One region of the Paraburkholderia dioscoreae genome, then DNA from elsewhere that is predicted to be linked to it. Evidence: riboswitches for the same ligand, from Rfam matches in the RefSeq annotation. Region 1 holds a riboswitch; the other holds the start of a gene.

Evidence for each region. A riboswitch is a leader RNA that binds a small molecule or an ion and turns the genes downstream of it on or off. The one in region 1 is predicted to bind manganese.
Region 2: another riboswitch for manganese. It lies ahead of PDMSB3_RS15510 (TMEM165/GDT1 family protein); the one in region 1 lies ahead of PDMSB3_RS19740 (sodium:calcium antiporter).

What each region holds. Positions count from the first base shown of each region.
Region 1 is NZ_LR699553.1:4,334,148-4,349,863, forward strand. It holds gene fliD (flagellar filament capping protein FliD) at 1-1,163, shown strand, start outside; gene PDMSB3_RS19680 (flagellar protein FliT) at 1,167-1,481, shown strand; gene PDMSB3_RS19685 (tetratricopeptide repeat protein) at 1,749-4,124, shown strand; gene vioA (dTDP-4-amino-4,6-dideoxy-D-glucose aminotransferase VioA) at 4,121-5,266, shown strand; gene PDMSB3_RS19695 (WbqC family protein) at 5,272-5,973, shown strand; gene PDMSB3_RS19700 (hypothetical protein) at 5,970-6,947, shown strand; gene PDMSB3_RS19705 (GNAT family N-acetyltransferase) at 6,944-7,468, shown strand; gene PDMSB3_RS19710 (phytanoyl-CoA dioxygenase family protein) at 7,502-8,287, shown strand; gene PDMSB3_RS19715 (class I SAM-dependent methyltransferase) at 8,292-9,029, shown strand; gene PDMSB3_RS19720 (SphA family protein) at 9,119-10,093, opposite strand; gene PDMSB3_RS38435 (DUF1214 domain-containing protein) at 10,397-10,612, opposite strand; gene PDMSB3_RS19730 (hypothetical protein) at 11,045-11,182, opposite strand; gene PDMSB3_RS19735 (HAD family hydrolase) at 11,181-12,248, shown strand; gene PDMSB3_RS19740 (sodium:calcium antiporter) at 12,331-13,341, opposite strand; yybP-ykoY riboswitch at 13,433-13,614, opposite strand; gene PDMSB3_RS19745 (outer membrane protein) at 13,718-14,200, opposite strand; tRNA gene PDMSB3_RS19750 (tRNA-Arg) at 14,792-14,867, opposite strand; gene PDMSB3_RS19755 (c-type cytochrome) at 15,144-15,716, shown strand, end outside.
Region 2 is NZ_LR699553.1:3,447,081-3,462,796, reverse strand. It holds gene PDMSB3_RS15515 (DUF4136 domain-containing protein) at 1-429, shown strand, start outside; gene PDMSB3_RS15510 (TMEM165/GDT1 family protein) at 725-1,297, opposite strand; yybP-ykoY riboswitch at 1,309-1,526, opposite strand; gene PDMSB3_RS15505 (beta-ketoacyl synthase chain length factor) at 2,122-2,868, shown strand; gene PDMSB3_RS15500 (lysophospholipid acyltransferase family protein) at 2,852-3,646, shown strand; gene PDMSB3_RS15495 (phosphopantetheine-binding protein) at 3,621-3,920, shown strand; gene PDMSB3_RS15490 (acyl carrier protein) at 3,924-4,175, shown strand; gene PDMSB3_RS15485 (COG4648 family protein) at 4,175-4,837, shown strand; gene PDMSB3_RS15480 (AMP-binding protein) at 4,837-6,678, shown strand; gene PDMSB3_RS15475 (glycosyltransferase family 2 protein) at 6,675-8,402, shown strand; gene PDMSB3_RS15470 (HAL/PAL/TAL family ammonia-lyase) at 8,389-9,984, shown strand; gene PDMSB3_RS15465 (acyl-CoA thioesterase) at 9,981-10,412, shown strand; gene PDMSB3_RS15460 (outer membrane lipoprotein carrier protein LolA) at 10,400-11,089, shown strand; gene PDMSB3_RS15455 (MMPL family transporter) at 11,089-13,497, shown strand; gene PDMSB3_RS15450 (beta-ketoacyl-[acyl-carrier-protein] synthase family protein) at 13,494-14,675, shown strand; gene PDMSB3_RS15445 (hotdog family protein) at 14,684-15,169, shown strand; gene PDMSB3_RS15440 (3-ketoacyl-ACP reductase FabG2) at 15,166-15,716, shown strand, end outside.

The DNA.
Region 1 (15,716 bases):
TCGCCGTGACGCAGATCGCCAGCTCGCAAGCCTTATCGTCGGCAGCCTTCGGCGCCACGACGGCGCTAGGCACTGGCACGCTGTCGATCTCGATGAACGGCAAGTCGATGGATATCAACGTCGACAGCAGCAACAACACGCTCTCGGGCATCGCGTCGGCGATCAACGCGAGCAGCAGCAACCCGGGCGTCACGGCCACCATCGTGACCGGCACGGACGGCGCCCACCTCGTGCTGCGCGCGGCGAACACGGGGGCGGCCAACGTCATCAACGTCTCGACCAGCAACGTCACGAGCGACACCGGCCTGTCGAGCCTCGGCGTGACGTCGACGGCCAGCACCACGGGCGGCCAGTCGTCGATCTCGTCGGCTAATTCGAACAGCGCGTGGACGCAAAGTGGCTACGCGCAAGACGCGGAGTACACGATCGGCGGAATCGCGGGCAGCAGTTCCAGCAACGCGGTGACCGGCGCCATTTCAGGCGTGACGATCAACCTGACGGCGGCGGCCGTGGGCACGCCCGCTGGCACCCCGCAGACGCTGACCATCGCGCAGGACACTACGTCGCAGAACACCGCGATCAACAATTTCGTGAGCCTGTACAACACCGTCGTGACGACGATGTCCACGCTCACGTCGTTCAGTTCCGGCTCGACGTCGCAAGGTCCGCTGCTGGGCGACTCCACGCTGCAGACGATCAAGAACACGCTGGCCAATATCGTCGGCGGTGCGGTTGGCTCGGGCAGCACGGGCGCCACCCTGGCGGCGATCGGCATCACGCTGAAGGACGATCCGGCGGACGGCACGCTGGTGGTCGACAACAACGCGCTGAACACGGCGCTGACGAGCAGCCCGGCCACGGTCGCATCGCTGTTCAATTCGACCAACGGCATTGCCGAGCAGTTGAACGCCAGCATCACCACCTTCACGCAGACCGGCGGCATCATCGACACGCGCAATAGCGCGCTGAACGCCGACCTGAAGAGCATCGCCACACAGCAAACCGCGCTCGCCGACTACACGACACAATTGACGAACCAGTATCAGGCGCAGTTCACCGCGCTGAACACGTTGATGGCGACCATGAACAACAATTCGCAATACCTGACCGCGCTGTTCGGCGGCACCAACAGCGCAGGCGCGCTGGCCACGAACAAGAGCTAAGCCATGAACACGCACAACATGACCCAGGCGGAACTGGTCGAACGCGTGTTGTCCATCACGCGGGCAATCGAACAGGCGGCCTCGCTCGCCGACTGGCCGGAAGCCGCCCGCCTGACCGAAACGCGCTCGCCGCTGCTGATGTCGCTCACCGCCGGCCAGAAACCGGCCGCGCTGGAGATGATCCGCCAGATCCAGGCGATCGACGCCGCGCTACTCGCCGACGCTGAAGTCACCCAGAACGAATTGCACATCGAGTTCGAAGCGGCGATCGGACGCACCAGGGCAGCCGGGGAATATCAGCGGATGGCCCGCCTGTAGAAAAATCAGCCGGGGCGGAGCCGCGCAAGGCGACGTCCGCTCCCAAACAGCCGGCTCAGCCGGCCGACCCAACAATAAGAACTACGTGCCGAAGTGAGGCGCGCTCGTTCCCTCAGCCCGCCTCGTGCGGGTTTTTTTCTTGTCTTTCGGCTTTTCACCCGTCCTCCCCATACGCCAAACAGGCGGCCTTTTCCCCATCATCTCCGAGCATCAGAACCGCTTGCCCCGTCGCACAATTTCGTTCATAGACCATTCTGCGCTGAGACCATGACTCTCCTGTACGAGCAGCCCACCGCCAACCCCTTGACGTCCGAGCAGCAACTCGAGCAGGACATTGCGCTCGTCTTGCAAACGGCTCTGGAGCACCACCACAAGGGTGAATTCGACGACGCCGAAACGCTCTATCGTGCGATTCTCGACGCGAAGCCGCAGCACGCGGACGTGCTGTACAACCTTGCCGTGCTGCTCGGCCAGACCGATCGGTCGCGGGACGCATTGCCGCTTTTCGAGCAACTCCTCGGGTACCAGCCGCAAAACGGGCAGTACTGGGCAGCCTATGTCAGCGCATTGATCGACGCAGGTGAAGCCGCCGCCGCGTGGCTCGCCCTGGAGATGGGCCAGAAGCAAGGGCTGAAAGGCCCCGCAGTGGATGGCCTCATCGTCCGGATGTCGAATCCGGACAAAGTCATCTCGACATTTCCGGTTGTGCCCAAAGAGCCACCGGGAACCGCCCTGCCGGCCGCGGAAAAAGGCGCCTCGGCAAACGCTCAGGAAAACCGCTCCACGATCGCGTCGGGACGCCGGATCAGCCAGCAGGAAACGAATCGCTACACGGCGCTGTACAACAAAGGCAATATCACCGAAGCGGTGAAAATTGCCCGCTCGTTCACCGAACGCTTCCCCGCGGACGGCAACGCGTGGCGATGGCTCGGCATCGCGCTGCACCGGCTGGGCCGTTACGACGACGCGGTCGCCCCGTTGAGCAAAGCCGCGGAACTGCTGCCCGAGGAACTCGAGAGCCGCACGGTGCTCGCGGATACGCTTCGCCTGAAGGGGCAGTATGCAGAAACGGAACAGGTTTGCCGCGCGATCCTCGAGATCAATCCGGAATACGCCGAAGCGCAGCGCATCTTTGCCATGTCGCTGGTGCATCAGGGCCGCGTAGCTGAGGGTTTTGCCGCAGCACGCCGCGCCATCGAACTGAAGCCGGACGATTCAAGCATCTACAGCACGCTGGGTGTGCTGCAACTCGACCTGGGCTTCGTGGCGGAAGCGGAGCAAAACTTCCGCGTGGCGCTTGAGAAAAACCCCAAAGACCCGATCTCGGCCGACAACTTTCTGTTTGCCCTCGCTCACAACCCTGAGATCGATCAGGGCACGCTGTTCGCCGAGCACCTCAAATTCGCGCAGCAACACGAAGCGCCAGTGCGCGCACAGTGGCCACGGCACGTCAACAAGCGCTCGCCGACGCGCAAACTCAAAATCGGCCTCGTCTCCGGCGATCTGTTCCGGCATGCCGTAGCGTCCTACCTGCTTCCGGTCATGCAGCATCTCGCCCAGGACCCGAACGTCTCCCTCCATGTGTACAACAACTACATCATGGAAGATGACTACACCCGATTGCTGCGCGATTGCGCCGATGAATGGCAGCAGATCACCGGCATGCCGGACGCGCAGCTGGCCAACAAGATCCGCGACGAACGCATCGACATTCTGTTCGACCTGTCGGGACATACGGGCCGCAACCGCCTCCTCACGTTTGCGCGCAAGCCCGCGCCGATCCAGGTGAGCTGGCTCGGCTATCCGGCCACCACAGGCCTCAGCGCGATGGATTACTACCTGGTGGACAGATTCGGCGTACCGTTCGGCGATGCCGAACGTATGTTCTCGGAGAAGATCGTCCATTTGCCGGCGAACGCTCCGTTCCTGCCCGAAAAGAGCGCGCCGCCGGTCAACATTCTGCCGGCCATGCACAACGGCTATGTAACCTTCGGCAGTTTCAACCGGATGAACAAATTGCGCCGCGACGTGATCGCGCTGTGGGCGGAATTACTGCACGCGCAGCCTTCGTCGCGCATGCTGCTCGGCGCAATCGCCAACGACGATGACGAACAGCTCCTGATCGACTGGTTCGGCAGCGTCGGTATCGGACGCGAGCGGCTGATGTTCCGTCGCCGCTCGAGCATCCCGGTCTATCTGCAGCAGCATTTTCACGTCGACATCTGTCTCGACACGTTCCCATACACGGGTTCGACCACCGTGCTGAATTCCTTGTGGATGGGCGTGCCGACTCTGACCATCTGCGGCAACACGCTACCGAGCCGCGCCGGCACCACCTGGATGTCGCACGTCGGGCTGGAGCAGTTTCTCGCTACGGACAAGGCGGATTTCGTCGCTAAGGGCGTTGCGCTGTCCTCCGATATTCCCGCGCTCGCCGCGCTGCGCATCGGTCTGCGCGAACGCTGCATGGCCTCGGCGGCATTCCGGCCCGAAGTGGTCGCCGCAGGGTTGTCGCGCGCCTTGCGAATCATGTGGCAACGCTGGTGCGATGGCCAACCGGCGATCCCGTTCGAAGTAACGGCAGAAGAAGCCATTGCCGCCACAGGCGACACCGCGCCATCCGAAACAGGGGAAAACAAGTGAACGCTGCCTTACCGCTTGGGGCCATCGAGCCGCAGATCGACGACCGCATTTACGTTACCCAGCCGCATCTCGCGCCGCTCGAAGAATTCATCCCCTATCTTCAACAGATCTGGGACAGCAAGATCCTGACCAATGCCGGCCCGTTTCACCAGCAGTTCGAAGCGGCCTTGTGCAAGTACCTCGGCGTCAAGCATCTCGCGCTGTTCACCAACGGCACACTGGCATTGCTCACCGCGCTGCAGGCGCTGCGCGTGACCGGCGAGGTGATCACCACACCCTATTCGTTCGTTGCAACCGCGCACTCGCTGGTGTGGAACGGCATCAAGCCGGTATTCGCCGATATCGATCCGCACACGCTCAATCTCGACCCCGCCAAAATCGAGGCCGCGATCACGCCGCAGACCACCGCGATCATGCCGGTGCATTGCTACGGCAAGCCGTGCGACGTCGAAGCGATCCAGAAAATCGCCGACAACTACAATCTGAAGGTGATTTACGACGCGGCCCATGCTTTCGGCGTGCAGACCGAAACCGGCAGTGTGCTCGAACACGGCGACCTCGCGGTGCTGAGCTTCCACGCGACCAAGGTTTTCAACACGTTCGAAGGTGGCGCGATCATCTGCCAGGACGCCAGGACCAAACAGCGCATTGACCATCTGAAGAACTTCGGTTTCGTCGACGAAGTGACCGTGGTGGCATCCGGCATCAACGGCAAGATGAGCGAAATCAACGCCGCGTTCGGGCTGCTGCAACTGCAGCACATTGATGAAGCGCTGGCAAAGCGCGCGCGCGTCGACGCGATCTATCGCGAACGGCTGCGCGATGTGCGCGGTATCCGCTGCCTGCCCAAAGAAGGCCAGAAAGTCGCGAACCACTCGTACTTTCCGATTCTCGTCGGACCGGAGTATCCGATCAGCCGGGATGCGCTGTATCAGAAGTTCCGCGACCGCAACATCTACGCGCGCCGCTATTTCTATCCGCTGATCTCGGACTTTCCGATCTATCGCGGCCTGCCTTCCGCGCGCCAGGACAACTTGCCAGTCGCGCGTGCCGCCGCGCAACAGGTGCTGTGTCTGCCGATCTTCCCGGCGCTGACAGACGACATGCTCGATCGCATCATCGGGATTATCGCGGATACCTGAACGTCATGAAGCTCGCGATCATGCAGCCCTACCTGCTCCCGTACATCGGGTATTTTCAGCTGGCTGCGGCAGCCGACAAGTTCGTCTTTTACGACGACGTGAACTTCATCAAGAACGGCTGGATCAACCGTAACCGCATGCTGCAGGGCGACCAGGTGCGTTATCTCACCGTGCCGCTCAGCGGTGCGAGTCCTTCGTTGAAGATTAACGAAGTGCTGGTCGAACCGCGCGAGCGGTGGCTGCGCAAACTGCTTGAATCGATTCGGCACGCCTATGCCAAAGCGCCTCACTACCCGCAGGTCAGCGCATTGATCGCACGGATTCTGGCGGAGCCTCTCGCGCCAGTTTCGCTGCTCGCTTCGCACACCGTCATGGAAATCTGCAAGTACCTCGAGATCGACACCGAATTCGTCCCGTCGTCGACGATATATGGCAACGCGCATCTCAAAGGCACGGAGCGGGTCCTCGACATCTGCGCAAAAGAGCAGGCGAGCACCTATGTGAACCTTCCGGGCGGCCGCGCGCTTTACGATAGCGCGGCGTTTTCGGCGCGCGGCGTGGAGCTTGCCTTCATCGAGCCGAACCTGTGTCCCTATGCGCAGTTCGACGACGGCGCCTTTCATCCCGCCTTATCCATTCTCGACGTCCTGATGTTCAATAGCAAAAACAGCGTGAGAGATATGCTGTGCGTCGAGGTGACAGCATGATTGCGCGCGAGCCGCGCGCAATCGGCGGCTATTTCGAACTCGAACTGCCGCGAGTCGAAGCGCCTCTTCACGGCGACGCGCTGCGTTTCCAGTCGTCGCGCGCGGCGTTCCTCGCACTGCTTCGGGCGAAGCGGCCGGCTGCCGTCTGGATGCCCTGGTACATTTGCGACGCGATGATCGAGCCTTTGCGCATGACCGGCACGCCGGTCAAACGCTATCGGCTCGATGCCGACTTGCGTGTGCAGTCCGCCGATATCGGCGACGATGAGTGGCTCCTCTACGTCAACTATTTCGACCTGTGCGCCCGCCAGGTCGACGACGTGCTCAGCCGCTTTCCTCGCGAACGCGTGTTGATCGACAACGCGCAAGCGTTCTTCGCGCAGCCCGCCGACTGTCTCGCCACGCTGTACTCGCCGCGGAAGTTTCTCGGCGTGCCGGACGGCGGCTATCTCGTCACCCGGCAGCCGATCGATATGCCGGAAGCAATCGACGATGCTTCATTGCTGCGCTGCGGACACCTGCTGACCCGGCTCGCAAAAGATGCGGAAGCCGGCTACGCCGGCTACGCCGCCGCCGAAGAAGGTCTGAAGTACCAGGAGCCGTTGCAGATGTCGAGACTGACCGAGCGGCTGCTCGCCAGTATCGACTATGCAGATGTGCGGGCGCGCCGCATCGAAAATTTCGCTTTCCTGCATGAGAAGTTGCAGCGCTACAACCGCTTTACGTTTCGCCACGACGAACATGCGGTGCCGCTCTGCTACCCGTTTTTCGACGCACCCACTGGCGCGCGGGAAACGCTTCGCGCGCAGCGCATCTATACGCCCACTTACTGGCCGGACGTGGCGGACGCTGAAGGCGCGCCGGACTTCGAGCGCAATCTCCCGGCCTCGACCCTTTGCCTGCCATGCGATCAGCGGCTTACGCGCGACGATCTCGCGCCGATGGTGCAACACTTACTGGACCGGCTCGCATGAGCGACAACACGATATTCCTGCGCGAGATCGAACGCGGCGACCTGCCGACTATCAATGCGTGGCGCTCCGACAAGGCGCTAGTCAGCCTGCTGGGCGGCGCCTTCCGGTATGTGGGCGCCGAGATCGACAACAGATGGTTCGATAGTTACCTCGGCTCCCGCGCCGCCAATGTTCGGCTCGCCGTATGCCTCGCCTCCACCCAGGAATTAGTGGGCGTGACATACCTGCTGGACATCGACTGGGTGCACCGCTGCGCGGAGTTCTCGATCCAGATCGGCACGCAGACGGCACGCGGCCGCGGCATCGGCGAGGCCGCGACGCGCCAGACGCTCGACCACGCATTCGGCGACCTCAACCTCAACCGTATTTCGTTGACCGTGCTCGCGTCCAATGCGCGCGCCATCGCCCTTTACGAGAAGGTGGGCTTTCGCGCCGAAGGTCTGTTGCGCCAGGCCGCCTTCAAAGGCGGCCGCTATCTCGACGTCGTTCCGATGGCCATCCTGGCTGATGATCGACGCTGAGCCCTTCACTTTTGCCGTTGCTTCGCCCCACTCATGAACACGATTGATGCTCAACACCACACTGCGCTTGCAACGGCAGGCTGGACGGTGCTTCCCCGGCTGATTCGCAGCGAATTGCTCGATTCGGTGGTCGAGGCGCTGGGTCCTTCGCTCGCGTTGCGCGACGAAATCCGGCACCGCAACGGCGTGCTGGAAAACAGCGCCGGCACCTTGCACCATCTGCTGATGGATGACCCGTGTTACGTCGAATTGCTGGCGCAGCTCTCGGCGCTGGAGCCGATTTTCAAGGGGTACTTTGAAGGCAACTTCGTTCTGAATTCGTACGGTGGCGTCATCAACGAGCGCGACTCGCGCGCGTACGTGCAGAACGTGCATCGCGATATCCGCTTCGGCTCCGACACGCGGCGCTTTATGGTGAACGCGTTGGTGATGCTCGATGATTTCACGCTGGAGAACGGCGCAACGCATATTCTTCCGCACTCGCAGAACATGCTGGAGCAGCCCACCGACGAGCATTTCTACGCTCACGCCTCGCGTGCGACCGGAGAGCGTGGCTCGATTCTGCTGTTCGATTCGCGCATGTGGCATGCAACCGGACGCAATACCACCAACGCGCCGCGTCGTGCGCTGACGCTGACGTTCACCAGCCCGTTCTTCAAGCCGCAGCTCGATTACGCACGCCTGTTCGGCTACGGCAATCTCGGCCGCTGCAATGCATGGATGCGCCAGGTGCTCGGCTTCAACGCCCGGGTGCCGCAGTCGCTCGATGAGTTTTACGTACCTGTGGAGCAGCGGTTCTATCAACGCGGACAGGATTGACGATATGAGCAGAGACTACAACGCAGAAGCAAAAGATCATCCCGAACATCGGTACGCTTACGACTTCGACTACCTGATGCATGAGTACATGCTTCGCACATTCGAGCCATTCCTCGCGGGCGATGACGCGCTCGAACTGGGATGCTTCGAAGGCAACTTCACGCGCCTTCTGACGCAGCGCTTCGATTCCGTGGAAGTGGTCGAAGCCTCGGCGGACTGTATCGCCGTTGCGTCGGATAAAACGAGGGGCGCCGTCAAGTTCCATCACTCGACGTTCGAGACCTTCGAACCGGCGCGGCGCTACGACAATATTTTCCTCATCCATACGCTCGAGCACCTCGATCATCCGGTCGAAGTCCTGAGCCGGATTGGCAGCTGGTTGTCCGAAGGCGGCAGGCTGTTCGTGGCTGCGCCGAACGCGCGGGCCGGATCCCGGCAGATCGCGGTCAACATGGGGTTGATCGACCATCACGCAGCCGTGACGCTGGCGGAAGCGGCGCACGGTCACCGGGTGACCTATTCGATCGATACGCTACGGGCCGACCTGCGGGCGGCGAAGCTGCGACCGGTCACTGAAGGCGGCGTCTTTTTCAAGGGCCTTGCCAACTTCCAGATCGATGCGGCGTTGGAGGCGGGCATCATATCCAGAGCGTATCTCGACGGCTGTTTCGAGTTGGGACGCGTCTATCCCGACTTGTGCTCCAGCGTGTACGCGATATGCGAGCGCGAGACGGCGCACTGATCGGGGCGAGTCGAGCCGCCCTATCTGGTTCGCAGCCGGCCTGAGCCGGCTGCCGTAAGTCCGCAGCGTGCTGCTCCCAAGGCGCCGCGTTACTGAAAAGTCGCATTGACCGACAGTTGCACCGCATTGCCCTTCGGCCGATTGCTGGTGTTGAATTCATTGACCCAGCGCAGAGAGGCCGACACGGGTGTCTTCTGGATCTTGCCCGACCACGTGACCATCGGCCCAAGACCAACGGAATGGCCCTGACTGCCGCCGACGGCATCTGCGATGCCGCCGCTGTCATTGCCGATCTGCTGGATGTAGCCGCCCACCACGCCGACACCCCAGCCGTTGCTGAAGCGCTTGAGCGCAAGCAGATCGAGCACGCTGACCGGCGCGTTGTGATAATGGGTGTCGTTATTGGGCGTGTAGAACTCGAGGCCATAGTTCAACGACAACTCGATGTTCTCTTTCGGCAGCAATTTCGTGTAAGCGATTGTGGGTGTGAAGGTCCACGTGTTCTGCCCGGCATTGGCGAGCCGGTTAGGGTTGTACGCGCCGGTCGGCGCATAGATCTGCACACTCAACGCGATATGGTCGGTCTTGGTCAGGTGATAGCCGGCAATAACCGGCGTGAAGAAGAAGTCGGCGAACTGCGTGCCGTGGTCGTTCGGCAAACGGCCATGAAATGACGAAATGTCCGTGTACTGGACCGGCACGCCAAACGAGGACGCGAAGTTCCAGCCGCCCACGGTAATGCCCCATGTCTTGATTGCCGCGAGGATGGTGTATTCGGCTGTCGCGTCGACGCCCGCCGTGACCTGACCGGCGATCGGAATCGACTTGCTTGCGCCCAGCGAGCCTTCGTAATAAATCGTGGCGGCGGTCACAATCCAGTCGTTGGTGGGCGGCACGATGCCGCCGTAGGGTGTCACCTGCATGCCGGTAATGGGCCGGCCTATGCCGCCTTCAGTCGCCCACCCTGTTTGCGAGAGGCTCACGCCGGCAGTCGCCAGAAGCGCACCCTTGCACAGTCGGGCGACAACCCGCCTCGTCGGGAAGAAACCGTTAGGTTGACTCATAATCGTCCTTATCAAATAGGAGTTCGACATTCTCACTCCGGCCGAACCGCATACGGACCGTCTGCGTCGCAAAGCCGCACGCGTGCAAGTGCGCGCGCGTCAGGTTTCTCGCACATTTGGCGGCAGTGCCCAGTTGTCGTCGAGCATTGCCTGCCTGAGACCGTGGGCGCGTAAGTGCAGGGAGAACTTTTCACTACCCGGCGCCTGCAACCAATTGGCAAACTTTTGTCTTCACTGAACCTCGTGTTTTTCACGTAGGGCGCGAGCAAGCCATCTGCATTGAACTGCGGGTCTTTGATCTTCTTACCCAGCGCATGGCGGTTCTGTGGGCTGAGTGAAAAAGTGATGTGCGTTATATACCGTTAGCGACCGAAGGCCCTTGCCATGAGATAGCCGATCTTTAGGGAAGCTCACAGTGTAGCGCCCGCTGCCATCAAGGATTTGACCAGATGCGTCGGTGTCCGAATAAAAACACTTTGCCTCGCTCGCGTTATTGACAGCGACGTTCGACTTCGCTATCGCCGTTGGAGTGTAGTGGTTATCGCTCCAGTCTCGTCCTGAGTGTTCTTATCGGCGAGCGCCTGCCTTTACCTGATGCGAATTTGTTTCAAAGTGATGGTCGCGTTCGTGTGTCCGATTTATATTCAATTCATTTGGCGCGCTTGTTCGTGCGGCTGAGCGACCACTCACGGATGGACGCCAGACCACGCGGAAGAGGCGTGCCATGTCACTTGAGCAATCGGGAAAGGTGGCGCGGCGGGATACTGGGCTTGCATGAGCGCTCCTTGAAAACGAGAAACGCCGCATCAAACGAAGCATGCGGAAAGTGGACGATTCACCACGCTGGCATCGTTGGGAATACTAGCAATGTTTCATGGCTTTATAGAGATAAATTTGTAACGCGGCCGAGGTGCCGCGTCCAACCAGGCGCCGTCCGGCCTCCTGAAATATTCAATTGGTATTTGTGCTGGCGGCACGGGTTCCTCCGCCGTCCGGAAAAAATTCTGCAAAGACTGCAATAAGCGCCTTGCGCCCATTAGACTGGCGCTCGTTCGAGGTTCGATCCACCGCTTTCGATGAGGCTTTCATGATTCGCACGTTGCACCGGTATTGCATTGCCTTCACTGTCGTACTTCTGTCCGCCTGCTCCGTTACGCCACACCAGGACGGAGGCGTGTCGCAGGCAGGCGCATCGACGGCCGCGACCCTGGCATCGTGGAACGACACCGTGACCAAACGCTCGATCGTCGATTTCGTCACGCTCGTGACGACGCCCGAATCCAGGGACTTCATTCCGCGCGCCGACCGCATCGCCGTGTTCGACAACGACGGCACACTGTGGCCGGAGCAACCCGCGCCGGTACAACTGGTGTTCGCGCTGCAACGCGTGAAGACAGTGGCCGGGCGGCATCCGGAGTGGAAGCGCCAGGAACCGTTCCGCTCGATCCTCAAGGGCAATCTCAGGAATGTGGCGGCAGGCGGCGACGCCGGCTCTTTGCGGGTGCTGGCCGCGGCGCACGCGGGCATGACGAGCGAGCAGTTCGCCGCGCTCGTGCACGAATGGTTCGACTCCGCGAGCGACCCGCGCTTTAACCGGCCTTATGCCGATCTCGCGTATCAGCCCATGCTCGAATTGCTCGCCTGCCTGCGCGCGAACGGCTTCAAAACCTATCTGGTGACGGGCGGCGACGTCGAGTTCGTTCGCGAGGTGGCGCAGCGCATGTATGGCATTCCGCCTGAGCAGGTGATCGGCAGCGCCGTCAAGTACCGTTACAGCCAGACCAATGGCGCGATTTCGCTGACACGCCTCGCGCAAGTCGACACGCTGGTCGATGGCGCGGCCAAACCGCTTGCCATCGACCACGTGATCGGCAGGCGTCCGGTGATCGCGTTCGGCAACGCGGACGGCGACGCGCCGATGCTCGAATGGACCTCGGCGGGCGACGGCCCGCGCCTTGCCGCGCTCGTGCATCATACGGACGCGGAACGCGAATATCAGTATGACCGCGCGTCGAAGAGCGGCAAGCTCGACAAAGCTCTGGACGAGGCCGCTGCAAAAGGCTGGCTCGTCGTCGACATGAAGGACGACTGGAAGACGGTGTTCAAACCGGCCAACGCGACAACGTCGGCAGCGCAGGACGCAACGGTCAAGTGAGCGTGAAGCGCAGAAGGCCTGCCGGTGCGCAACCTTCCGCGATTGTTCCACTTGCGGTCAGGTGGCTCGTTGAGCGGCGCGTCTAGCGAGTCAGCGTAATGACCAGATAGGTCGCATACAGCACGCCGCAAACCAGCAACGCCCACACCGGCACACCGCGTTCGCGCACATTGATCCGCAACCATGCTGCGGCGGCGAGCGTGATCACGATGCCGGTCACTACCTCGATGCGCGGCATCCACGGCGTCAGCAGAATGCCGATCGCGGGCAGCAAGGTGCCCTGGAACACCATCGCGCCGGTGATGTTGCCGAACGCCAGCGTGTCTTTGCCCCGGCGAATCCACAGAATGCTGTTGACCTTCTCCGGCAGCTCAGTGGCGATCGGTATGATCAGCAGCGAGAGCAGCAGCGGCGAGATACCGAGCGCCTGCGACACGCCGCGCACACCGTGGATGAAGCCCTCCGCACCCCACACCAGCAGCGCGACGGCGAGCGCTAGTTGCGCCACGATGGTCACGAGGTTGGTCGGCACGCCGAGACGCGAGATCAGCATCTTGCCCGGTGCTTCGGTGCCGTGACCGGCCTCGACCAACTCGTTTGATGCGCGGAAGGTCATCACCACATACGTGATGTACACGCCGACCAGCGCTGCGCTGAAGAGGGCGCGCACGAGCATCTGCTCGTGCGGCACGTACATTGCCGCAGCGGCCAGCACGAACGCGCACAGAAAGTAGTTGAGGTCGCGCGTAAAGCCCCTGCGTTCCGGCGCGACCCAGCCGCTCGCGCCGCGCGAACCGAGGATCGCGAGTGTCATGAGGAAGGTGGAGAGCGTGGAGAGCATCAGCGGCGCGCCGAGAATTGCGCCGACGCCGATCTCCTGGTTGACCGCGCTATCGGTCGTACCGCTGGCGATCGCCAGCAGCGGCACGAGGGTCTCGGGCAAAGCGGTGCCGACCGCTGCGAATAGCGAACCTGTCACGCCCTCCGAAATTTTGAGGCGTTCGCCCAGGTGTTCGAGCGCGTTGGTGAAGAGTTCGGCCGCCACCAGAATGACGACCAGCATGACAGCGAGTTCGAGCAGGAGACCGGTCATAGGCGGCTCCCCGCAAGCACGGAGGGGCGGCGGCGCGGCAGACGGCGAGCGGGAGAAACTGGCGGGGCACAACGATGTATCACGAGGCAACTCCGCGGTCGGACGTAGATGACAAACCAATGACGCACCGCCGCCCGTCCGACCAGAACGAGGCAGTGCGTCAATGGTCTCGCCAAACCGACACGGTCGAACGCGCCATGACCTACGAGGCCAAGTATGTTGACGCGTTCTCCTTCAAAGGATGAAGGAAGGCTACTCCCCAGTGACCGGGCGATTCTAACGGCAGGGGACGCTTTCAACAACCTTGGTAGGGGGAAAAGAGCGGCGGGGTGGCGGGGGCCTTGGTAACTCCCCGCGTAGCCGCTAATCAGGCAGATCAATTGAAGTGATACTGCAGACCGATTGTGAAACTGTTATTTGTTCTTTTGGTGCCGTCGTGATTGCTGGTGTCGGTTGTCCATTCGCCTATGGCGCTTATGTGTCTGGCAAATTTATATTCGATGCCCAGGCCCCAATGGAAACGCGTGTCTGGATCGTCGCCGGTGAATCCAATGCGGACATAAGGCAATATCTGATTGAACGGCATGCCGAATTTTGCATCGATTCCGCCGTCCTTATAGGTTGTCGAGCCGTGATGCAAATCGGCAAAGGCCTCGGCGCCCACTATGAACCGGTCGATGTCGAAATTATATCCGGCCGTGAAACCTGGGAAAACCGTAGTGTGCGATGCTTTGCTGATGACACCGGAAGCATTGGAACTATTCACACCTACCTTGAAGCCCAGGTATGGGCCGGCAAACTGGCTTGCGCTCGAGAGAGGCTGCACTGATTGCGCGTGCGCGAGGTTGGACAGCATCATGATAGATGCAGTTAAAATCAATCGGATTGTTTTGTACATGACCTGCAAATAAAACACTGGCGTGCGAATGGTTTCGCGAAAGCCCTTTTATTAAGTGGGGAAGCGATTGCTGAAATACCGCCCCGGGAATTCCACGCGTCGTGAGATTTGCATGGTGCACGCATGCTAATTAAGGGGACAGACTAGGGCAATTGGAAATTTCTGCAGATAAACGTTTACACGTCTGATTCTGAATTGATGGACGGAAATTTACAGATGTTTTTGGATAGTTCTGTTGGGCTGGGGGGTCGTGGAGTGACGGCGGGGGGCATGTCTGCGGGCTCTGGGATGGAGTACGGCGCTTGGGTGGACATCACAAGGCTGGGAAAATAAAGGGATTCGGCGCACACAGCGCAAGCCTTAGATTAAGGTCGACTCTTTTTTATGCCCGGCTGGGATCGAAAAAACCGGCTGAAGGCGTGCCAGATAAGGCATTAAAGGCGCCCACCACCAGCCAGTGGGTCCAGCCGATGATGGCGAAAGCAGGACCGCAGTTAGCCGCAATTCGGGGGGAGCTGGAACAGGTGAAGCCGCTGAAAGCCTTACGGCTATTGGTGCGCCCGGCTGGGATCGAACCAGCAACCCCTGCCTTCGGAGGGCAGTACTCTATCCATTGAGCTACGGGCGCTTCACCACGAAAGCGCGGCAACCAGAACGGATGCGACGCAAAGCGAGAGACCGAAAGGATACCCGGTTTCGGCCGTACCGTCCACCGGACGGCCTGAATGGCAGCACCCAGCGCCTTCCGGCCGCTCCTCGCGATGCGGGTAAACGCCTGCTGAACACCCCGCCGCGCCCCTCGCCGCCGTCGAAATCTTGCGTCTATAATCGTCCGTGGCTGATTAAAGAACAAGAAATTGCCGTCACGCTGTACCGCTCACATACCCACGGAGACGAGACAAGCATGAGCGAAGCACCACACGGAGCCCCGATCAAAACCCCAGCACAGCTCATCGCCGCGATCATCGCCGGGTTTGCTGTTCCGATCGTCATCATCGTGCTGCTGGCCGTCTACGTCGATAACTCGACGCGCACCGGCGCCGGCACCGACTCTCTCTCCGAAGCCGAGGTCACCGCCCGCATCAAGCCGTTCGCCCAGGTCGACATTCGCGACGCCAATGCGCCGCGCATCTACAAGACCGGCGAAGAAGTCTACAAGGCCGTTTGCTCCGCGTGTCACGCGTCGGGTGCAGCAGGCGCGCCGAAATTCACCAATACCGCCGACTGGGCGCCGCGTATCGCGCAAGGCTTCGACACGCTGCTGCACACGGCGCTCGCCGGCAAGGGGGCAATGCCGCCGCGCGGCGGCACCAGCCCAGACGATTACAGCGACTTCGAAATCGCTCGCGCGGTCGCCTACATGGCGAACAATTCCGGCGCGAGCTTCCCTGAACCGGCTGAGCCGGCTGCGGGTGCCGCAGCGGCATCCGGCGCAGCAGCAGCCGCACCGGCCGGCGGGTCGGACGCGGGCGCGGCC
Region 2 (15,716 bases), 890 kb from region 1:
TACGGAATCCGTTCGGACATGGTGACGGTCTCGGAGCCGGTGTATTACAACCCGTGGCCGGCGCCATATTGGGGCTGGGGCCGGCCGTTCGATCCGTGGGGGCCGTGGGGTGGCTTCCCCGCCACGTACGTGAACCAGAGCTATCCTATCTTCACGCATCTGTTGGGCATACGGATCACCGAGCGGGCAACCGGCAAGGAGGTCTACAACGTGACGGCGCGCAATTCGGGCGGCGAATCGTCGCTGGTCCGGGCCATGCCGTATCTGGCGCGTAGCGCGCTGGCTGATTTCCCGCTCGGTAACGGCGTGGTCCACACCGTGAAGATTCCGGTCGACAAGAACGGCGGGGCATCGAACGAAATAGCCGCTACCGGCGCCGCGCCTGCCGCTGCGCCGGCACCGGCCTCCGGTGCGAAAGTCGTTCAGTAGGTCACGCGCGACTGGCGGCGCGCTCTAACGCGCTCGCCGGCAGCAAAGAAGACGAGCGGCCCGGCAATCATTCTTGCCGGGCCGCCTGTTTTGCTGATACCGGATCGAGCCCGAAGAAGCACCACGGCGCTCGAATCAATCGCCGCGCGAGCGACCCGCAAGCGAGCCGCGCCGCGCACGGCGGCCAGATGCTGACCACGCGCTGCCTGAGTGCTGAGTGACTCAGCGGACCCGGCCGCTAATTCCTTGCCGTGGCGCCTTGCGCTACCCGCCCGATCTGCTGGCCGACATTCGCCTAAACGCCCACACCGAACAGCGCCATCGTCCCGAGAATGACAAACATCACCGCCGCGATGCCATGCACGAGCTTGGTCGGCAGTCGATGAGCGAAACGGTCGCCGAGCAGGATCGCAGGCACATTGGCGATCATCATGCCGAGCGTGGTGCCCGCCACCACGCCGAAGAAATCGTGGAAACGCGCGGCGAGGGCCACCGTGGCGATCTGCGTCTTGTCGCCCATTTCCGCGAGAAAGAACGTCACCACGGTCGCGCCGAATACGCCGAAGTGCGTGCGGCTGGTATTGGCCTCTTCGTCGTCGAGTTTGTCTGGAACGAGAATCCACAGCCCCATGCCGATGAACGATGCCGCCAATGCCCAACGCATGATGGTCGGCGTGAGCAGCGAGCCGAGCCACGCGCCGAGCGCGCCCGCGCAGGCGTGATTCACGAGCGTGGCGGCGAGCACGCCCAGAATGATCGGCAGCGGCTTGCGGTAGCGGGCCGCGAGGACGAGCGAAAGCAATTGCGTCTTGTCGCCGATCTCGGCGAGCGCGACCGCTCCGGTCGAAATGAGAAAAGCGTGATCCACGGTGTGTTGATTCCCCGGGCCGAGATATGAACGAGCGACGACCCACGACACCGCCGGGCCCTGTTGCGGCGGTGTGTGGATCATCGGTCTCGCCAGGCCAGAGGCTGCGGCTGCCATGGCCGTACAGGCCAAGTCTGTTGACAGGCGCCCCCGCGAACCACACGTGCGACGCACCCGATGACAGCGGTGCGGACGTGCCGCGAGGCGGCTACTCCCCAATGAGGGACGGAGTATAACAGGCGTGGCCGCGCCTGATAATGGATTGCGTCAGCCGCACGCGCCGTTGCATTGCCCGGACTGTGGATTTGACGCGGGCTATGCGCCGGCCATTTGGAAACCAGGGCGAAGACGGAGCCGAAACTAGCCAATCTGAAACACTTTTTAAGAAAGTTAAATGAAAGTATGGGCGGATGACGACGAAATGCTTGTATGTCCGTATCGACTGCAAGCCCCGCCGCCAGTGGTTTTGCGTTTGTGCGTGTAGCGGGAAATCGCGTCGGAGGTGCGAGTGACGGCTTTTTCGCCGAACGTCGCATGAGAGATACGGATACAGATGGATACGTCTTTTGTGGCTGATTTATCCCAGAATATTCAGTATGATTCCCGGCGACCACAGGGAGCCCGAGGCAATTCTCCAGACAAACTGGCGAGGGTGCCTAAATAATCGGGGCCAAGTGCCGTTAATTGGCTGAACCCTATATAAGATAAGAAGATTGGATCGACCCCGGCTGGAGATTGCCGGTCCGCGCGGCGCGTACACGCTGTGACGGTGCCGTATTCCGTCAGGCGCTTCAGCCTCCTCGCTTCTACGCGCGAACACCGATATGCCCGATCTGCACTGGACCATTCCGGTCGCTCGCTGGTCTAGCTGGCCTGCTGCCGCATCTGCCGCCTCCGATATTGGCTTCATCGAGCCGATCGTGCGGCGTCGTCTGAGCACTCTGTCGCGAGTGGCGCTCAAGGTTGCGCACGATTGTGTCGCCGCGGACGCGGCGCGGGTCGTGTTCGCTTCGCGCCACGGGGAACTGCGGCGCACCACGGATATCTTGCGTGCCATCAGCGCGGGCGAGCCGGTGTCGCCGACCGCCTTCAGCCTGTCCGTGCTCAATGCGATGACCGGCGTGTTCGGCATTGCGCGCGGCGACCGGTCGGCGGCGAGCGCGATTTCCGCCGGCGCCGAAACGCTCGGCTACGCGCTGCTGGAAGCGCACGCGCAATATGCCACGCAGCAGGATTCGCCGTTGCTGCTGGTCTACGCCGACGAACCGGCCGACGCCGCGTACGGCACGATCGAAGACGAAGTGCCGGGTGGCGCGATCGCGATCCTGCTCGATAGCGAAACGGCGACGGCCGAACTGGTGTGCATGGTCTGCCGCGCGGGTGCGCGGGAGCCCGCGTCGGCGCATGAAGCCAGCGCGAACCAGCCCGCCGGCGGGCACCGCGCCGGCTTGCCCAGCTTCTTCGCGACCCAGAGCCAGGCGCTGCAGCACTGCCTGGAGACCGGGCTGCCCGCCGCCTGGCAAGGTGCCGACGCCAGTTGGCATTGGAGTTGGCATGACCGCGCGGCTTGATTATTGCTGGCGATTCTGCGCGACCGGCATGGCCTTCGTGGTTTTCGGCGTGTGCGGCATGCTGTTTTCGGTGGTGGTGTTTCCGCTTGCGTGGGTGTGGCCGCACCGCGCATCGCGACAGTTCGCGGTGACGAGCGTGATCCACTGGTTTTTCCGCGCGCTGGTCGCGGTGTTGCAGCGCGTCGGCGTGATGGAACTCGAAGTGTCGGGCATGCGCGCATTGCGCGCGGACGGCCCGGCGATCGTGGTTGCCAACCACCCGACCTATCTCGACGTGATGGTGCTGCTGTCGCTCACGCCGCATGCCTGTTGCGTGGTGAAAAACGCGCACTGGAGCAACCCGTGTTTCTGGGGCATCGTGCGCTCGGCGGAATACGTCAGCAATGCCGACCCGGCGGAGCTCGTCGAGGCCGGCGCGAAGCAACTGGCGGCGGGCTATACGATGATCATTTTTCCGGAAGGCTCGCGCAGCCCCGCGCCGAACCGGCTGCATGCTTTTTCGCGCGGTTTCGCGCACATGGCGCTGAAAGCCGGCGCACCGATCGTCCCGGTGCTGATGGATTGCGATCCGCCCGCCTTCACCAAGCAGATGCGCTGGTACGACGTGCCGGCGCGCGCGTTCAGAATCCGCGTGAACGTGCTCGAACCGCTCGGCGTCGACCAGCTCGCGGCCCATGACACTCCACCGGCTCTTGCGGCGCGCAGCGTGACGAGCGCCGTCGAAGCACACATTACTCAGCACCTGTTCGATTATGGATTCTTTAAAACTGGAAATTAAACAGCTTCTGATCGAAGCGCTCGATCTGGAAGACCTGAGCCCGGCCGATATCGACGACGATGCGCCGTTGTTCGACACCGACGGCATCGGTCTCGATTCGATCGACGCGCTCGAAATCGGCATCGTGCTGCGCAAACAATACCAACTGACCCTTGCGGCGAACGACGAGCGCACGCGCGAACACTTCCGCTCGATCAACACGCTCGCGGCGCTGGTGGCGAGCCAGCGCGAAGCGGTGCACGCTGTGAACGAAACAACCAGAAAAGGGGAATAAATCGTGTCCGAGGCAGAGATTCTGGAGCGCATCCGCGCCATCTTCAAAGAGAACTTCGCGATCGAGCCCGAGCGTGTCACGCCCGAAGCGCATCTGTTCGAAGACCTCGATCTCGACAGCATCGACGCCGTCGACCTCGCGATCAAACTGCAGGAAATGACCGGACGCCGCATCAAGCCGGAAGAGTTCAAGTCGGTGCGCACTGTCGGCGACGTGATCGGGGCGGTCGAATCCCTGCTGGCGGCACAAGGCTGATGTGCGCCGCACGCCCGCGAACGCAAGCGGCGCCGCAGCAGGCCGCCGATGCCTCGCCCGGCACCGGGCGTCGCCTGGGCAAAACCGTCGTGCAGGTGCTGCTGAAGCTCGCGTACCCCGCGCTGATCCTGTGCGCGTGGCGCTGGGACACGCCGCGCTATGTGGGCTGCATGCTGTTCGCGATCCTGTGGCTGCAGCGCTGGGCCGGCAGCGGCCCGGTCGCGACCTCGCTGCGGCGGCTCTCCACGATCGACTGGACCGTGGCTGGCTTGCTGAGCTGTGCGTCGGCGGCCATCGTGCTCACCAATAGCGAACTGCTGTTGCGTCTTTATCCGTCGCTCGTCAATCTGGGTTTGCTGATCGCATTCGGCGCGACGCTCGTGCGCGGGCCGTCCATGATCGAAAAATTCGCACGCCTCGGCAATCCCGACCTGGCGCCGGGCGCGGTGCGCCATACGCGGCGCGTGACCCAGGTGTGGTGTGGATTCTTCGCGCTGAACGGCGTGTTTTCCGCTTATACGGCGCTGTACTGGAGCCGTGCGAGCTGGTCGCTCTATAACGGAGCGATCGCCTATGGGCTGATCGGCGTGCTGCTGGCGGCCGAGGTCGTCTGGCGTTACCTGGTCGTGCTGCCGCGCGCCGCGCGTTCGGAGGCGGCCTAATGATCGCGTTGCATGATCTGTTGTCGGCGGTTCATGAGAGCGCCGCGCTGCGGGCGCCCGTTTGCCGGGATGGCGCCATGGTGCTCGATCGCGCGGCGTTTCGCGCGCGCGTCGCCGCTTTGATCGCGCTCGTGCAGACGCAGGCCGCGCAACGCTACGCACTCTGTATCGACGATCCGTTCGATTTCGCCTGCGCGCTCTTCGCGTTGCTCGCGTGCGGCAAGGAGCCGGTGATTCCGGCCAATGCGACGCCGGGCTATCTGGCCGATCTCGCGGATGCTTACGAAGCGGTGTTGACCGATGCGGATTTGCCGCCGTTCGAGCTTGCTGCTGGAGCCAACGTCAGCGTCAACGCCGAAGCTGAAGTCAACGCAGTAACCCATGCCGATACCGGCTTCAACACGCGCGTCGACGTCAACGCAGCAGCGGCAGGCAACGCCGGAGCCGACGCCGGCACCAGAAACGCCGAGGCGGCCCCGGCGCACACGTCGAGCGCCGCTTATACGATCGACCCCAACGCCCCGCTCACGCTTTACACATCCGGCAGCAGCGGCCGCCCCAAGCCGATCCGCAAGACACTCGCGCAATTCAACGCCGAAGTGCACACGCTGGAAAAACAGTGGGGCGCGCTGGTCGGCGACGCGACCGTGCTCGCGAGCGTGCCGCATCACCACATCTACGGTTTGCTGTTTCGCGTGTTGTGGCCGCTTGCCGCCGGCCGTGCCTTCGACCGTGCGGTCAGCATCGAGCCGTTGCATCTGCAAGCGCAGATCGAACATTGCGGCGCGGCGGTGATCGTTTCGACGCCCGCGCAACTGTCGCGCTGGCCCGCGTTGCCCGGCTTTGCCGACCTGACGCCGGCGCCGCTCGCGTTCTTTTCGTCGGGCGGCCCGTTGGCGCCTGAAGCCGCGCAGGAATACGCCGCCGCCTATGGCGCGGCGCCGCTCGAAATTTACGGCAGCACGGAAACCGGCGGCATTGCGTGGCGGCGCCAGGATCAGACCGACGCCTGGCAACCGGTGAGCGGAATCGACGTGCGCCGCGACGAAGACGGCGCGCTCAACGTCCGCTCGCCACACCTCGATCACACGGGCTGGCATCGCACCGACGACAAGATCGCTTTCGACGCCGACGGCCGTTTCCGCCTGCAAGGCCGGCTCGACCGCGTGCTCAAGCTCGACGGCAAACGCGTGTCGTTGCCGGAACTGGAAGCGCGCCTCGCGCTGCATCCGTATGTCGCGCAAGCGGCGATCGTGCCGCTGGCCGGCGCCTCGCGCGAGCGCGTCGGCGCCGTCGTGGCGCTGACCGAAGCGGGCGGCGCAGCATTGCGCGACGAAGGCCGCGTGGCGCTCGCGAAAATATTGCGCCGGCATCTCGCCGAATATTTCGACGTCGTGGTGCTGCCGCGCCATTGGCGTTTTCGCGTCACGCTGCCGTTCGACGCGCGCGGCAAACTGCCGGTGGCCACCGTGGCGGCCGCCTTCGAACCGCGCAGCGAAGGTGTCGAAGTGCTGGCCGAAGCGCGCAGCGGCGATACGCTGCATTACGAGTTGCGCGTGCCGCCCGCGCTCGTGCATTTCGCCGGCCATTTTCCCGGCCTGCCGATTCTGCCCGGCGTCGTTCAGATCGACTGGGCGATGCGCCTCGCCGCCGACCACTTGCCGGCCGTGCGCGCGCTGGCGTCGATCGATCGTTTGAAGTTCATGGCGCCGGTGCCGCCGGGCGCCGTGCTCAAGCTCACGCTCGCTCACGACGCGGCTCGCCGGCGCGTGCAGTTCGCGTACCGTGTGAACGGCCGTGATTGCGCGTCCGGCGTGATCGTCTACGGGGCGCCGGCGTGAAGACCTTCTCCCCATGCATCGTCATTCCGATCTACAACCATAAGGACGCGATCGGCGCGACCATTGCTCATCTCGCGGTTCACGGCCTGCCGTTTTTTATCGTCGACGACGGCAGCGACGAGGCCACCCAGCAGGTGCTCGCCGCGCTCGCGCAGCAGTACGTGGGGCAGCTCACGCTGCTGCGCCTGCCGCTCAACGGCGGCAAAGGCGCGGCGGTGATGGCGGGGCTGCGCGCCGCGCGCAAGGCGGGCTACACGCACGCCTTGCAGATCGACGCCGACGGCCAGCACGACGCCACCGACGTACCGCGTTTCATCGAAGCCGCGCGCGCCGAACCGGGCGCGGTGATTCTCGGCCGCCCGGTCTACGACGAGAGCGTGCCGAAAGCGCGTCTCTACGGCCGCTATCTGACGCATGTGTGGGTATGGATCGAAACGCTTTCGTTGACGATCCGCGATTCGATGTGCGGCTTTCGCCTCTATCCGCTGGCGCTGGCCTGCAGTCTGATCGACAGCGTGCGACTGCCCACCCGCATGGACTTCGACATCGAGATCCTCGTGCGTCTGTACTGGCGGCGCGCCGCGTTCCGCTCGATTCCGACACGCGTCACCTATGCGACCGACGGCGTCTCGCATTTCGACGTGCTGTGGGACAACGTGCGCATCAGCCGCAGTCATACGCGGCTCGTGTTCGGCATGCTGTGGCGTCTGCCCATGCTGCTCGCGCATAAGGTGATGCCGCGCCGCACCGAGTCCGCAGAGGGATACAGCGAACGGAACGAACAGGACTGGTGGCGTATCGCCGAACGCGGCAGCCACCTGGGCATGTCGCTGCTCGCGCTCAGTTGCAAGCTGTTCGGCCGGCGCTTCGCCGCGCTCTGGCTGCATCCGATCGTCGCGTATTTTCTGCTGACCGGCCGCGCCGCGCGCGAGGCCTCCGGCAACTATTTCAGACATCTCGGCGAAGCCGCGCCGCAAGGCGGTACGCCGCGTCCGGGCTGGCTGTCCGCGTACCGCCATATGCTGGCGTTCGCGCAATCGGGCTTCGACAAGCTCGCGGCCTGGTCGGGCCGCGTCAACAATGCCGACGTCAAGTTCGAAGATCCTTCGGCATTCGAAGCATTGGTAGCGAGCGGCAAGGGCGCGCTCGTGATCGGCGCGCATCTCGGCAATCTGGAGATGACCCGCGCGCTCGCCGCTCAGGGCGCTTACGCGAAGGTCACGGCCGTCGTCTATACAGACCACGCGCGCCGCTTCAATAGCGTGCTGGCTTCGGCCAATAGCGAGTTCGCGCGGCATCTGCTGGAAGTGCGCGACTTCGGACCCGAGACCGCGATGATGATGCAGGAGCGCGTCGACGCCGGCGAGTTGCTGGTGATCGTCGGCGACCGCGTGCCCGCACACGAAGCAGGCCGCACGACTGAAGCACGATTTCTCGGCTCCACCGCGCCGTTCGCGCAAGGCCCGTATGTGCTCGCGCATGCATTGGGCTGCCCGGTCTATCTGTTCTTCTGCCTGAAAGAGCGCGACGGCTACCGTCTTTATTTCGAACCGTTCGCGGAGCGCATCGAACTGCCGCGCCGCGAACGCGCGCAGCATCTCGCCGCGTGGGCGCAACGTTATGCCGTGCGTCTCGAACACTATTGCCGCAAGGCACCTTATCAATGGTTCAACTTCTTCGATTTCTGGGCCAGCCCCAAGCGAGGCGCGAATGGCCGAACATGATCTGATCGATGTGCCGGATGCGGGCGCAAATGTGAACACGACAGCAGTCGTAATAGGCGGGCGCAAGCTCACGATCGAAGAGGTCGTCGCGATTGCGCAGCACCGCGCGCCGGTCGCCTTGAGCGCCGATCCGGCGTGGCGCGCGCGCATCCAGCGCGGCGCGGATTTTCTGCGCCGGCATCTGGCCGCGGGCGCGACCGTGTACGGCGTCAACACCGGTTACGGCGACGCCTGCGTGGTCGACGTGCCGATGGAACTGGTCGAAGCATTGCCGCTGCAACTCACGCGCTATCACGGCTGCGGCATGGGCCAGTATCTCGACGAGGCGCAGACGCTCGCGGTGATCGCCGCGCGGCTCAACTCGCTCGCATACGGTTTTTCCGGCGTGCGTCCGGTGTTGCTCGAACGTCTGGCCGATCTGGTCAATCATCGCGTGTTGCCGTGCGTTCCGTCGGAAGGCTCGGTCGGTGCGAGCGGCGATCTCACGCCGCTTTCGTATGTGGCCGCCGCGCTCGCGGGTGAGCGCGACGTGATGTTCAAAGGGCGCCTGCGCGATGTGCGTGAAGTGTGGACCGAACTCGGTCAAACGCCGCTTACGCTCGCGCCGAAAGAAGGGCTCGCGCTGATGAACGGCACCGCCGTGATGACGGGTCTCGCCTGTCTCGCGTTTGCGCGCGCCGATCATCTCACGCGGCTCACCGCGCGCCTGACGGCGCTGTGCACGGTCGCGCTCGACGGCCGTGCCGCACATTTCGACGCGATGCTGTTCGAAGTGAAGCCGCACGCCGGTCAGGCCGAAGCGGCGGCATGGATCCGTGACGACCTGGCCGGGCGCGACGACACGCCGGGCCACCGTCTGCAGGACCGATATTCGATTCGCTGCTCGCCGCATGTGATCGGCGTGGCGCGCGACGCGCTTTCGTGGGTGCGCCGCGACGTCGAGAACGAACTGAACAGCGCGAACGACAACCCGCTGATCGATCCGGACAACGAACGCGTGCTGCACGGCGGCAACTTCTACGGCGGTCATATCGCTTTCGCGATGGACTCGCTGAAGGTCGCGATCGCCAATCTCGCCGATCTGATGGACCGGCAACTGGCGCTCCTCGTCGACGTCAATTTCAATAACGGCTTGCCGCGCAATCTGTCGGGCGCCACGTCCGCGCGCGCCGCGATCAATCACGGTTTCAAGGCGGTGCAGATTTCGTCGTCCGCATGGACCGCCGAAGCATTGAAGAACACCATGCCCGCCAGTGTTTTCTCGCGCTCCACCGAGGCGCACAACCAGGACAAGGTCAGCATGGGCACGATCGCCGCGCGCGACTGCCTGCGCGTGCTGGAACTGACCGAACAGGTGGCGGCAGCGCATACGCTCGCAACCGTGCAAGCTGCCCGTCTGCGATTGAAGATCGATAGTGGAACGCCGGTTCCCGCGCCGCTGCGAACGTTCATGGAGAGCGTGGGCGCGCAGTCGCCATTCGTCGACGAAGACCGCGCGCTCGAACACGAACTGCGCGCACTGACCGCCCGCATTGCCGCGTGCGATCTACTGCAAGACTATCGCGGAGGACCGGACGCATGACAGGTTCCCGCAAAGTGCTGAGCGCGAGCGCGACGGTGGAAGTGCCGTTCCACGACGTCGACGCGATGAACGTGTGCTGGCATGGGCACTATCTGAAGTACTTCGAGATTGGCCGCGCGGCGCTGCTGCGCGCTTTCGACTACGACTATCGCGAGATGCAGGCTTCCGGCTACTTGTGGCCGATCGTGGAAGCGCATCTGAAATACGTGCGGCCGGCTACCTACGGTCAGCAGATCGAAGTACGCACGCAACTGATCGAACACGAAAACCGCCTGAAAATAGGCTATGAAATCGTCGATTGCGCGTCCGGCACGCGCCTGACCAAGGGCTATACGATCCAGGTCGCGGTCGATGCCGCCACCCAGGAGTTGCAGTTCGTCTCGCCGCCGGTCGTGTTCGACAAGCTGGAGCGCGTATGGGGACGGTGAATTTGCGCGCGGTGATCGTGAGCACATTGAGCGCGCTGAGTGTGGCGAGTGTGCTCGCCGCGGCAGTCGTATGGACGCAGGCTGCGTCGGCGGTGTCGACGAAAGAAGCCGCGCCCGGCAACCCCGCACTCGTCTCGCAGATCGCCGCGCATCTCGCGCAGGCGCGGGGCGTGCGCGCGCAATTCACGCAGACGCAAACGCTGGCTGCGATGAAGCAGCCGCTCGTCAGTACCGGCTCGCTGTTGTTCTTCCGCGAGCGCGGCGTGATCTGGCAGATCGACAAGCCATACAAAGCCACCTACGTAATCACCGACGCAGGCGTGGTTGAAGTCGATGCGAACGGCCAGCGCGTCGCGGCTCACAGCGCACAGGGCACGCGCGGCGTCGCACAAGTCTCGAAGATGATGCGTGCGATGCTCGGCGGCGATCTGTCGGCGCTGTACTCGCAATTCGACGTGGAAGCCCAGGGTAACGCCGCGCAATGGCGCATGCAGCTCACGCCGAATCAGCCGCAGATCGCGCAGTCGATCAAAGGTCTGGCGATGAGCGGCGGCGACTATCTGCAGAGCCTGCGCATCACGTTGGCAAATGGCGACGTCACCCAACTCGACTTCACGAAGAGCGCGGCCGTGACCGAACTCAGTGCGACTGAGCGCGGCCTGCTCGGGGCGCCGTAATGGAGATGCTGCAACAGCGGTCGCCGAAACAGGTATGGGGCGTGCGCGCCGCGTGGCTGCTGCTCGCGCTCGTGGCGGCACTGTATTGCGGCTGGCGTTTCGCCGGACCGTCGCCGCTGCAAACTAATCTGCTCGCGCTATTACCCGCGACCGAGGCCGACCCCGTCGCCGAACAGGCCGTGGATACGCTGGCGAGCGCGCTTGGCGACCGCACGGTTTTTCTGGTCACGAGCAACGACGACGCGCACGCGAAGGCGGCCGCGAAACAGCTGGGTGCGTCGCTGCAAAAGAGCGGCGCGTTCGGTTCGGTGACGGCGGAATTGCCGCCGTTCGATCTCTCGCAAATCGCGGCGCTGTACATGCCGTACCGCTTCGGCCTGCTGGCGCCGGCGGACCGCACGGCATTGGCCAGTGGCGCGGCGGGCAGCACGTTGCACGACACGCTCGCGCAGCGCCTCTACAGCCCACTGCGCGGCGGACTCACCACGCCGCTCGCCGACGATCCGTTCGGCTGGCTCGAACACTGGCTCGGCGGCCTGCCGCTTGCCACCTCGAATCTCGAACTCGAAGACAACATGCTGGTTTCGCATCACGGCGCCGCCACCAGCGTGCTGATCGTCGCGACGCTGCCGGGTTCGGCGTACGAAACGAAAACGCAGCACGCCGTCCTGGCGGCGCTCGCTCAGGGCGAAAGCGCCTTGAAGCAGTCGTTCCCCGACGTTTCGGTGGCGCGAACAGGTGCCGTGTTTTACGCGGAAGCGGCGCGCAGCGCGTCGGAACATGAAGTGCATCTGATCGGCATTGCATCGCTGTGCGGTATCGCGCTGCTGATGATGTGGGTGTTCCGCTCGCCGCGTCTGCTATTGCTCGGCTTCGTATCGACCGCGCTCGGCATAGTTTGCGCGCTCGCGGTGACGATGCTGATTTTCGGCAAGCTGCATCTGTTGACGCTCGTGTTCGGCGCAAGCCTGATCGGCGAAGCGGTCGACTATTCGATTCAGTACTTCGTGGTGTATCTCGGCGCGCAGCGTGACTGGGACGCACGGCGCGGCGCGCGCGCCGTGCGTCCCGCGCTGAGCGTGGCGCTCGCGACGAGTCTGCTCGGCTACGCAATCCTCACGTGGGTGCCGTTTCCCGCGCTCAAGCAGATTGCCTGCTTCGCGATTGCAGGGATCACGACGGCGTTCGCGTCCGTGTTGTGGCTGCTGCCCGCGTTGCTCACGCGCGCGCCTAAACGCAGCCCGCAGCGCGTGTTTGCAGGCGCGGCGCGCGTGCTGGCGGTGTGGCATCGCACGATCGGCGGCAAGCGGGCGTGGTTCGTCGCGGCGTTGCTGTTGTTGCTGGCGATTCCCGGCTGGCTGCGTCTGACCAGCGACGACGATATCCATCTGCTGATCCAGCGCGATCCTGCGCTCGTCGCGCAGGAAGACAAGGTGCGCGCGGCGGTCGGCGTGGATAACAGCGCGCAGTTTTTCGTCGTGCGCGGCGAGACGCCCGAACTCGTGCTGCAACGCGCCGAAGCGTTGGGCACGAAGCTGGATGCATTGAACGGGACCGCGAACAAGGTCGGCAGTTATCAGTCGGTTGCGCAATTCGTGCCGTCGGCGAAACAGCAGAATGAAGACCGCGCGTTGCTCGCGCAACACGTGTTCGACGACCGTGCCGCGTTGCGCGCCACGCTACTGCAAGCCGGCTTCAAGGACGAAGTCGCCGACGCCTGGCTTGCCGCGTACGCGAAACCGCAAGCACCGCTGACGGTCGATACGTGGCTCGCGGCGCCGTGGTCGCAACCGTACAAACACCTTTGGCTCGGCGAAGTCGATGCAGCCACGAAAGCCTATGCCGCGGTCGTCATTCCGCAAGGCGTGACGCTGCGGAACGAACCCGCATTGATCGCGTTGGCGGAAGGCTTGCCCGGCGTCGTGTTCGTCGACAAGGCAGCCAGCGTGTCGAAACTGTTCGGCGCGTATCGCGTGGATAGCGGCTGGTGGCTCGGCGGCGCGCTGGCCCTCGTGCTCGTTCTGCTGATGCTGCGTTACCGCATGCGTGGCGGCGTCGCCGTGGCTTTGCCGGTGCTGCTTGCCGTGGGCGTCACGCTCGCCGTATTCGGCTACGCGCACGTGCCGCTCAATCTGTTCAACTGGCTCGCGCTCATGCTCGTGCTCGGCGTAGGCGCAAACTATGCCGTATTCCTGCGCGAAGGCTGCCTGCGCGCGGACGCCGACCTCGGCGCGGTGTGGACGGGCGTGTTGTTGTCGGCGGCCACCACGTTGTTGTCGTTCGGCATGCTCGGCATGAGCGCCATGCCCGCGCTGAAAAGTTTTGGCGCGACGCTCGCGCTCGGCATCGCGGTCTCGGTGCTGCTCGCGCCGATCGGCATGCCATCGGAATCAAGGGGGGCCGCATGAAGGCGCCATCAGTTTATTTGCACGCGCTCGGCATGATCAACGCGCTCGGCGGCGACCTCGAAAGCATTGTCCCGGCGCTTGCCGCCGGTCGTTCGCCGGGTATGGCGAACGCGCATACGGGGATCGGCGAGGCGTTCGTCGGCAGCGTGCTCGCGCCGCTGGAGCTGGCGCCGCGCGCCGAACTCGCTCGCTACGACTGCCGCAATAACCGCTTGCTGCTCGCCGCGCTGGCGCAGATCGCGCCTGCTGTGGAAGCGGCGCGCGAGCGCTACGGCGCGCATCGCGTCGGTGTGGTGCTCGGCACCAGCACGTCGGGCATCGAGGCCGCCGAAGCCGCGTTCGTCTATCAGGCGCAGGCCGGCGATCTTCCCGCGAACTTCAACTACCGGCAGATGGAAATCGGCACAGCCGCGCCGTTCGCCGCCGCCGTGCTCGGCCTGCACGGTCCGGCGTTCACCATTTCGACCGCGTGCACGTCGAGCGCGAAAGCCTTTGCGTCGGCACGCCGGCTGTTGCAGTTGCAACTGTGCGATGCGGTCGTGGTGGGTGGTGTCGATTCGCTGTGCGAGCTGACGGTGCAGGGTTTTGCGTCGCTCGAATCGACTAGCAACGTGCGCAGCAACCCGATGAGCCGCAATCGTTGCGGGATCAATGTCGGCGAAGGCGCGGCCGTGTTCCTCATGAGCCGCGACGAGGCGGCGGTGCGCGTCGCGGGCGTGGGCGAATCGAGCGATGCGTATCACATTTCCTCGCCGGACCCGCAGGGCGTGGGCGGTGAACTCGCGCTGCGCGCGGCGCTCGCGGATGCGGGTGTCGAATCGTCGGCGATCGGCTATGTGAATCTGCACGCTACCGCGACGCGCAAGAACGACGCGATGGAGGCCAGCCTGATGTCGCGCGTCTTTCCCGGCGGCGTGGCGACGAGCGGCACCAAGCCGTTGACCGGCCACCAGCTCGGCGCGGCGGGCGCCACCGAACTCGGCTTCGCCTGGCTGACGCTGGGGCGCGACAACGTGCCGTTGCCGCGTCATCTGTGGGACGGTGAAGCCGATCCGGCGTTGCCGCCGCTGGATCTCGTGGAAAGCGAGCGGTTTTTGCCGCAAGATGGCGCGCAGTACGCAATGAGCAATTCATTTGCTTTCGGCGGCAGCAATGTCAGCCTGATTCTTGCCCGATGAGCCATGCCATGAACCCGCCGCCCACCGTTCAGGAACTGGTCCGGCAGCCGATCGAGGCGATCATCCCGCATCGCGGCACCATGCTGCTGATCGACGCCGTGGAAACGTTCGACGAACAGACGCTGAGCGCGCGCGCCACCGTGCGCGCCGACGCCTGGTATGCCGACGCCGATGGCGCCATGCCCGCGTGGATCGGCATCGAACTGATGGCGCAGGCGATCGCCGCGCACGTCGCGTTGCTGGCCATGCGCGGCGGCGGCCGCGCGCGGCCGGGCGTGCTGCTCGGCTCGCGCAGCTACAAGGCACTGCGGGCGTCGTTTGCCGCCGGCGCGCAGTTGTCGATCCACGTCATGGAACTGCTGCGCAGCGAAGAAGGCCACGGCGCCTACGAATGCACCATCCGGCATGGCGACGCGGACTGCGCGGAAGCCGTCATCAAGGTTTTTCAACCGGCTGATTTTCAGTCGTTCATCGAAGGGAGTTTCAGTTCATGAGCCGGCGTGTTCTCGTTACCGGCGCAAGCCGTGGCATTGGCCGCGCGATTGCGTACAAGTTGGCCGCCGACGGCTTCGCGGTCTCCGTGCATTGCCGCACGGGGCGCAGCGAGGCCGACGCGGTTGCGACGGGCATCGCCGCGCAAGGCGGCACGGCGCGTGTGTTGCAATTCGACGTGCGCGAGCGCGCCGTGTGCCGCGAAGTGCTCGAAGCGGACGTCGCGGCGAACGGTCCGTATTACGGCATCGTGTGCAGCGCGGGCGTGACCCGCGACGCCGCGTTCCCCGCGCTCAGCGGCGAAGACTGGGACGTGGTGATCGAAACCGGTCTGGACTCGTTCTACAACGTCGTCCATCCGTTGACCATGCCGATGGTGCGAGCCCGCAAGGGCGGCCGTATCGTCACGATCGCTTCGGTGTCCGGCGTGATGGGCAATCGCGGCCAGGTCAACTACAGCGCGGCGAAAGCCGGCCTGATCGGCGCGACCAAGGCGCTCGCGGTCGAACTGGCGACGCGCAACATCACCGTCAATTGCGTCGCGCCGGG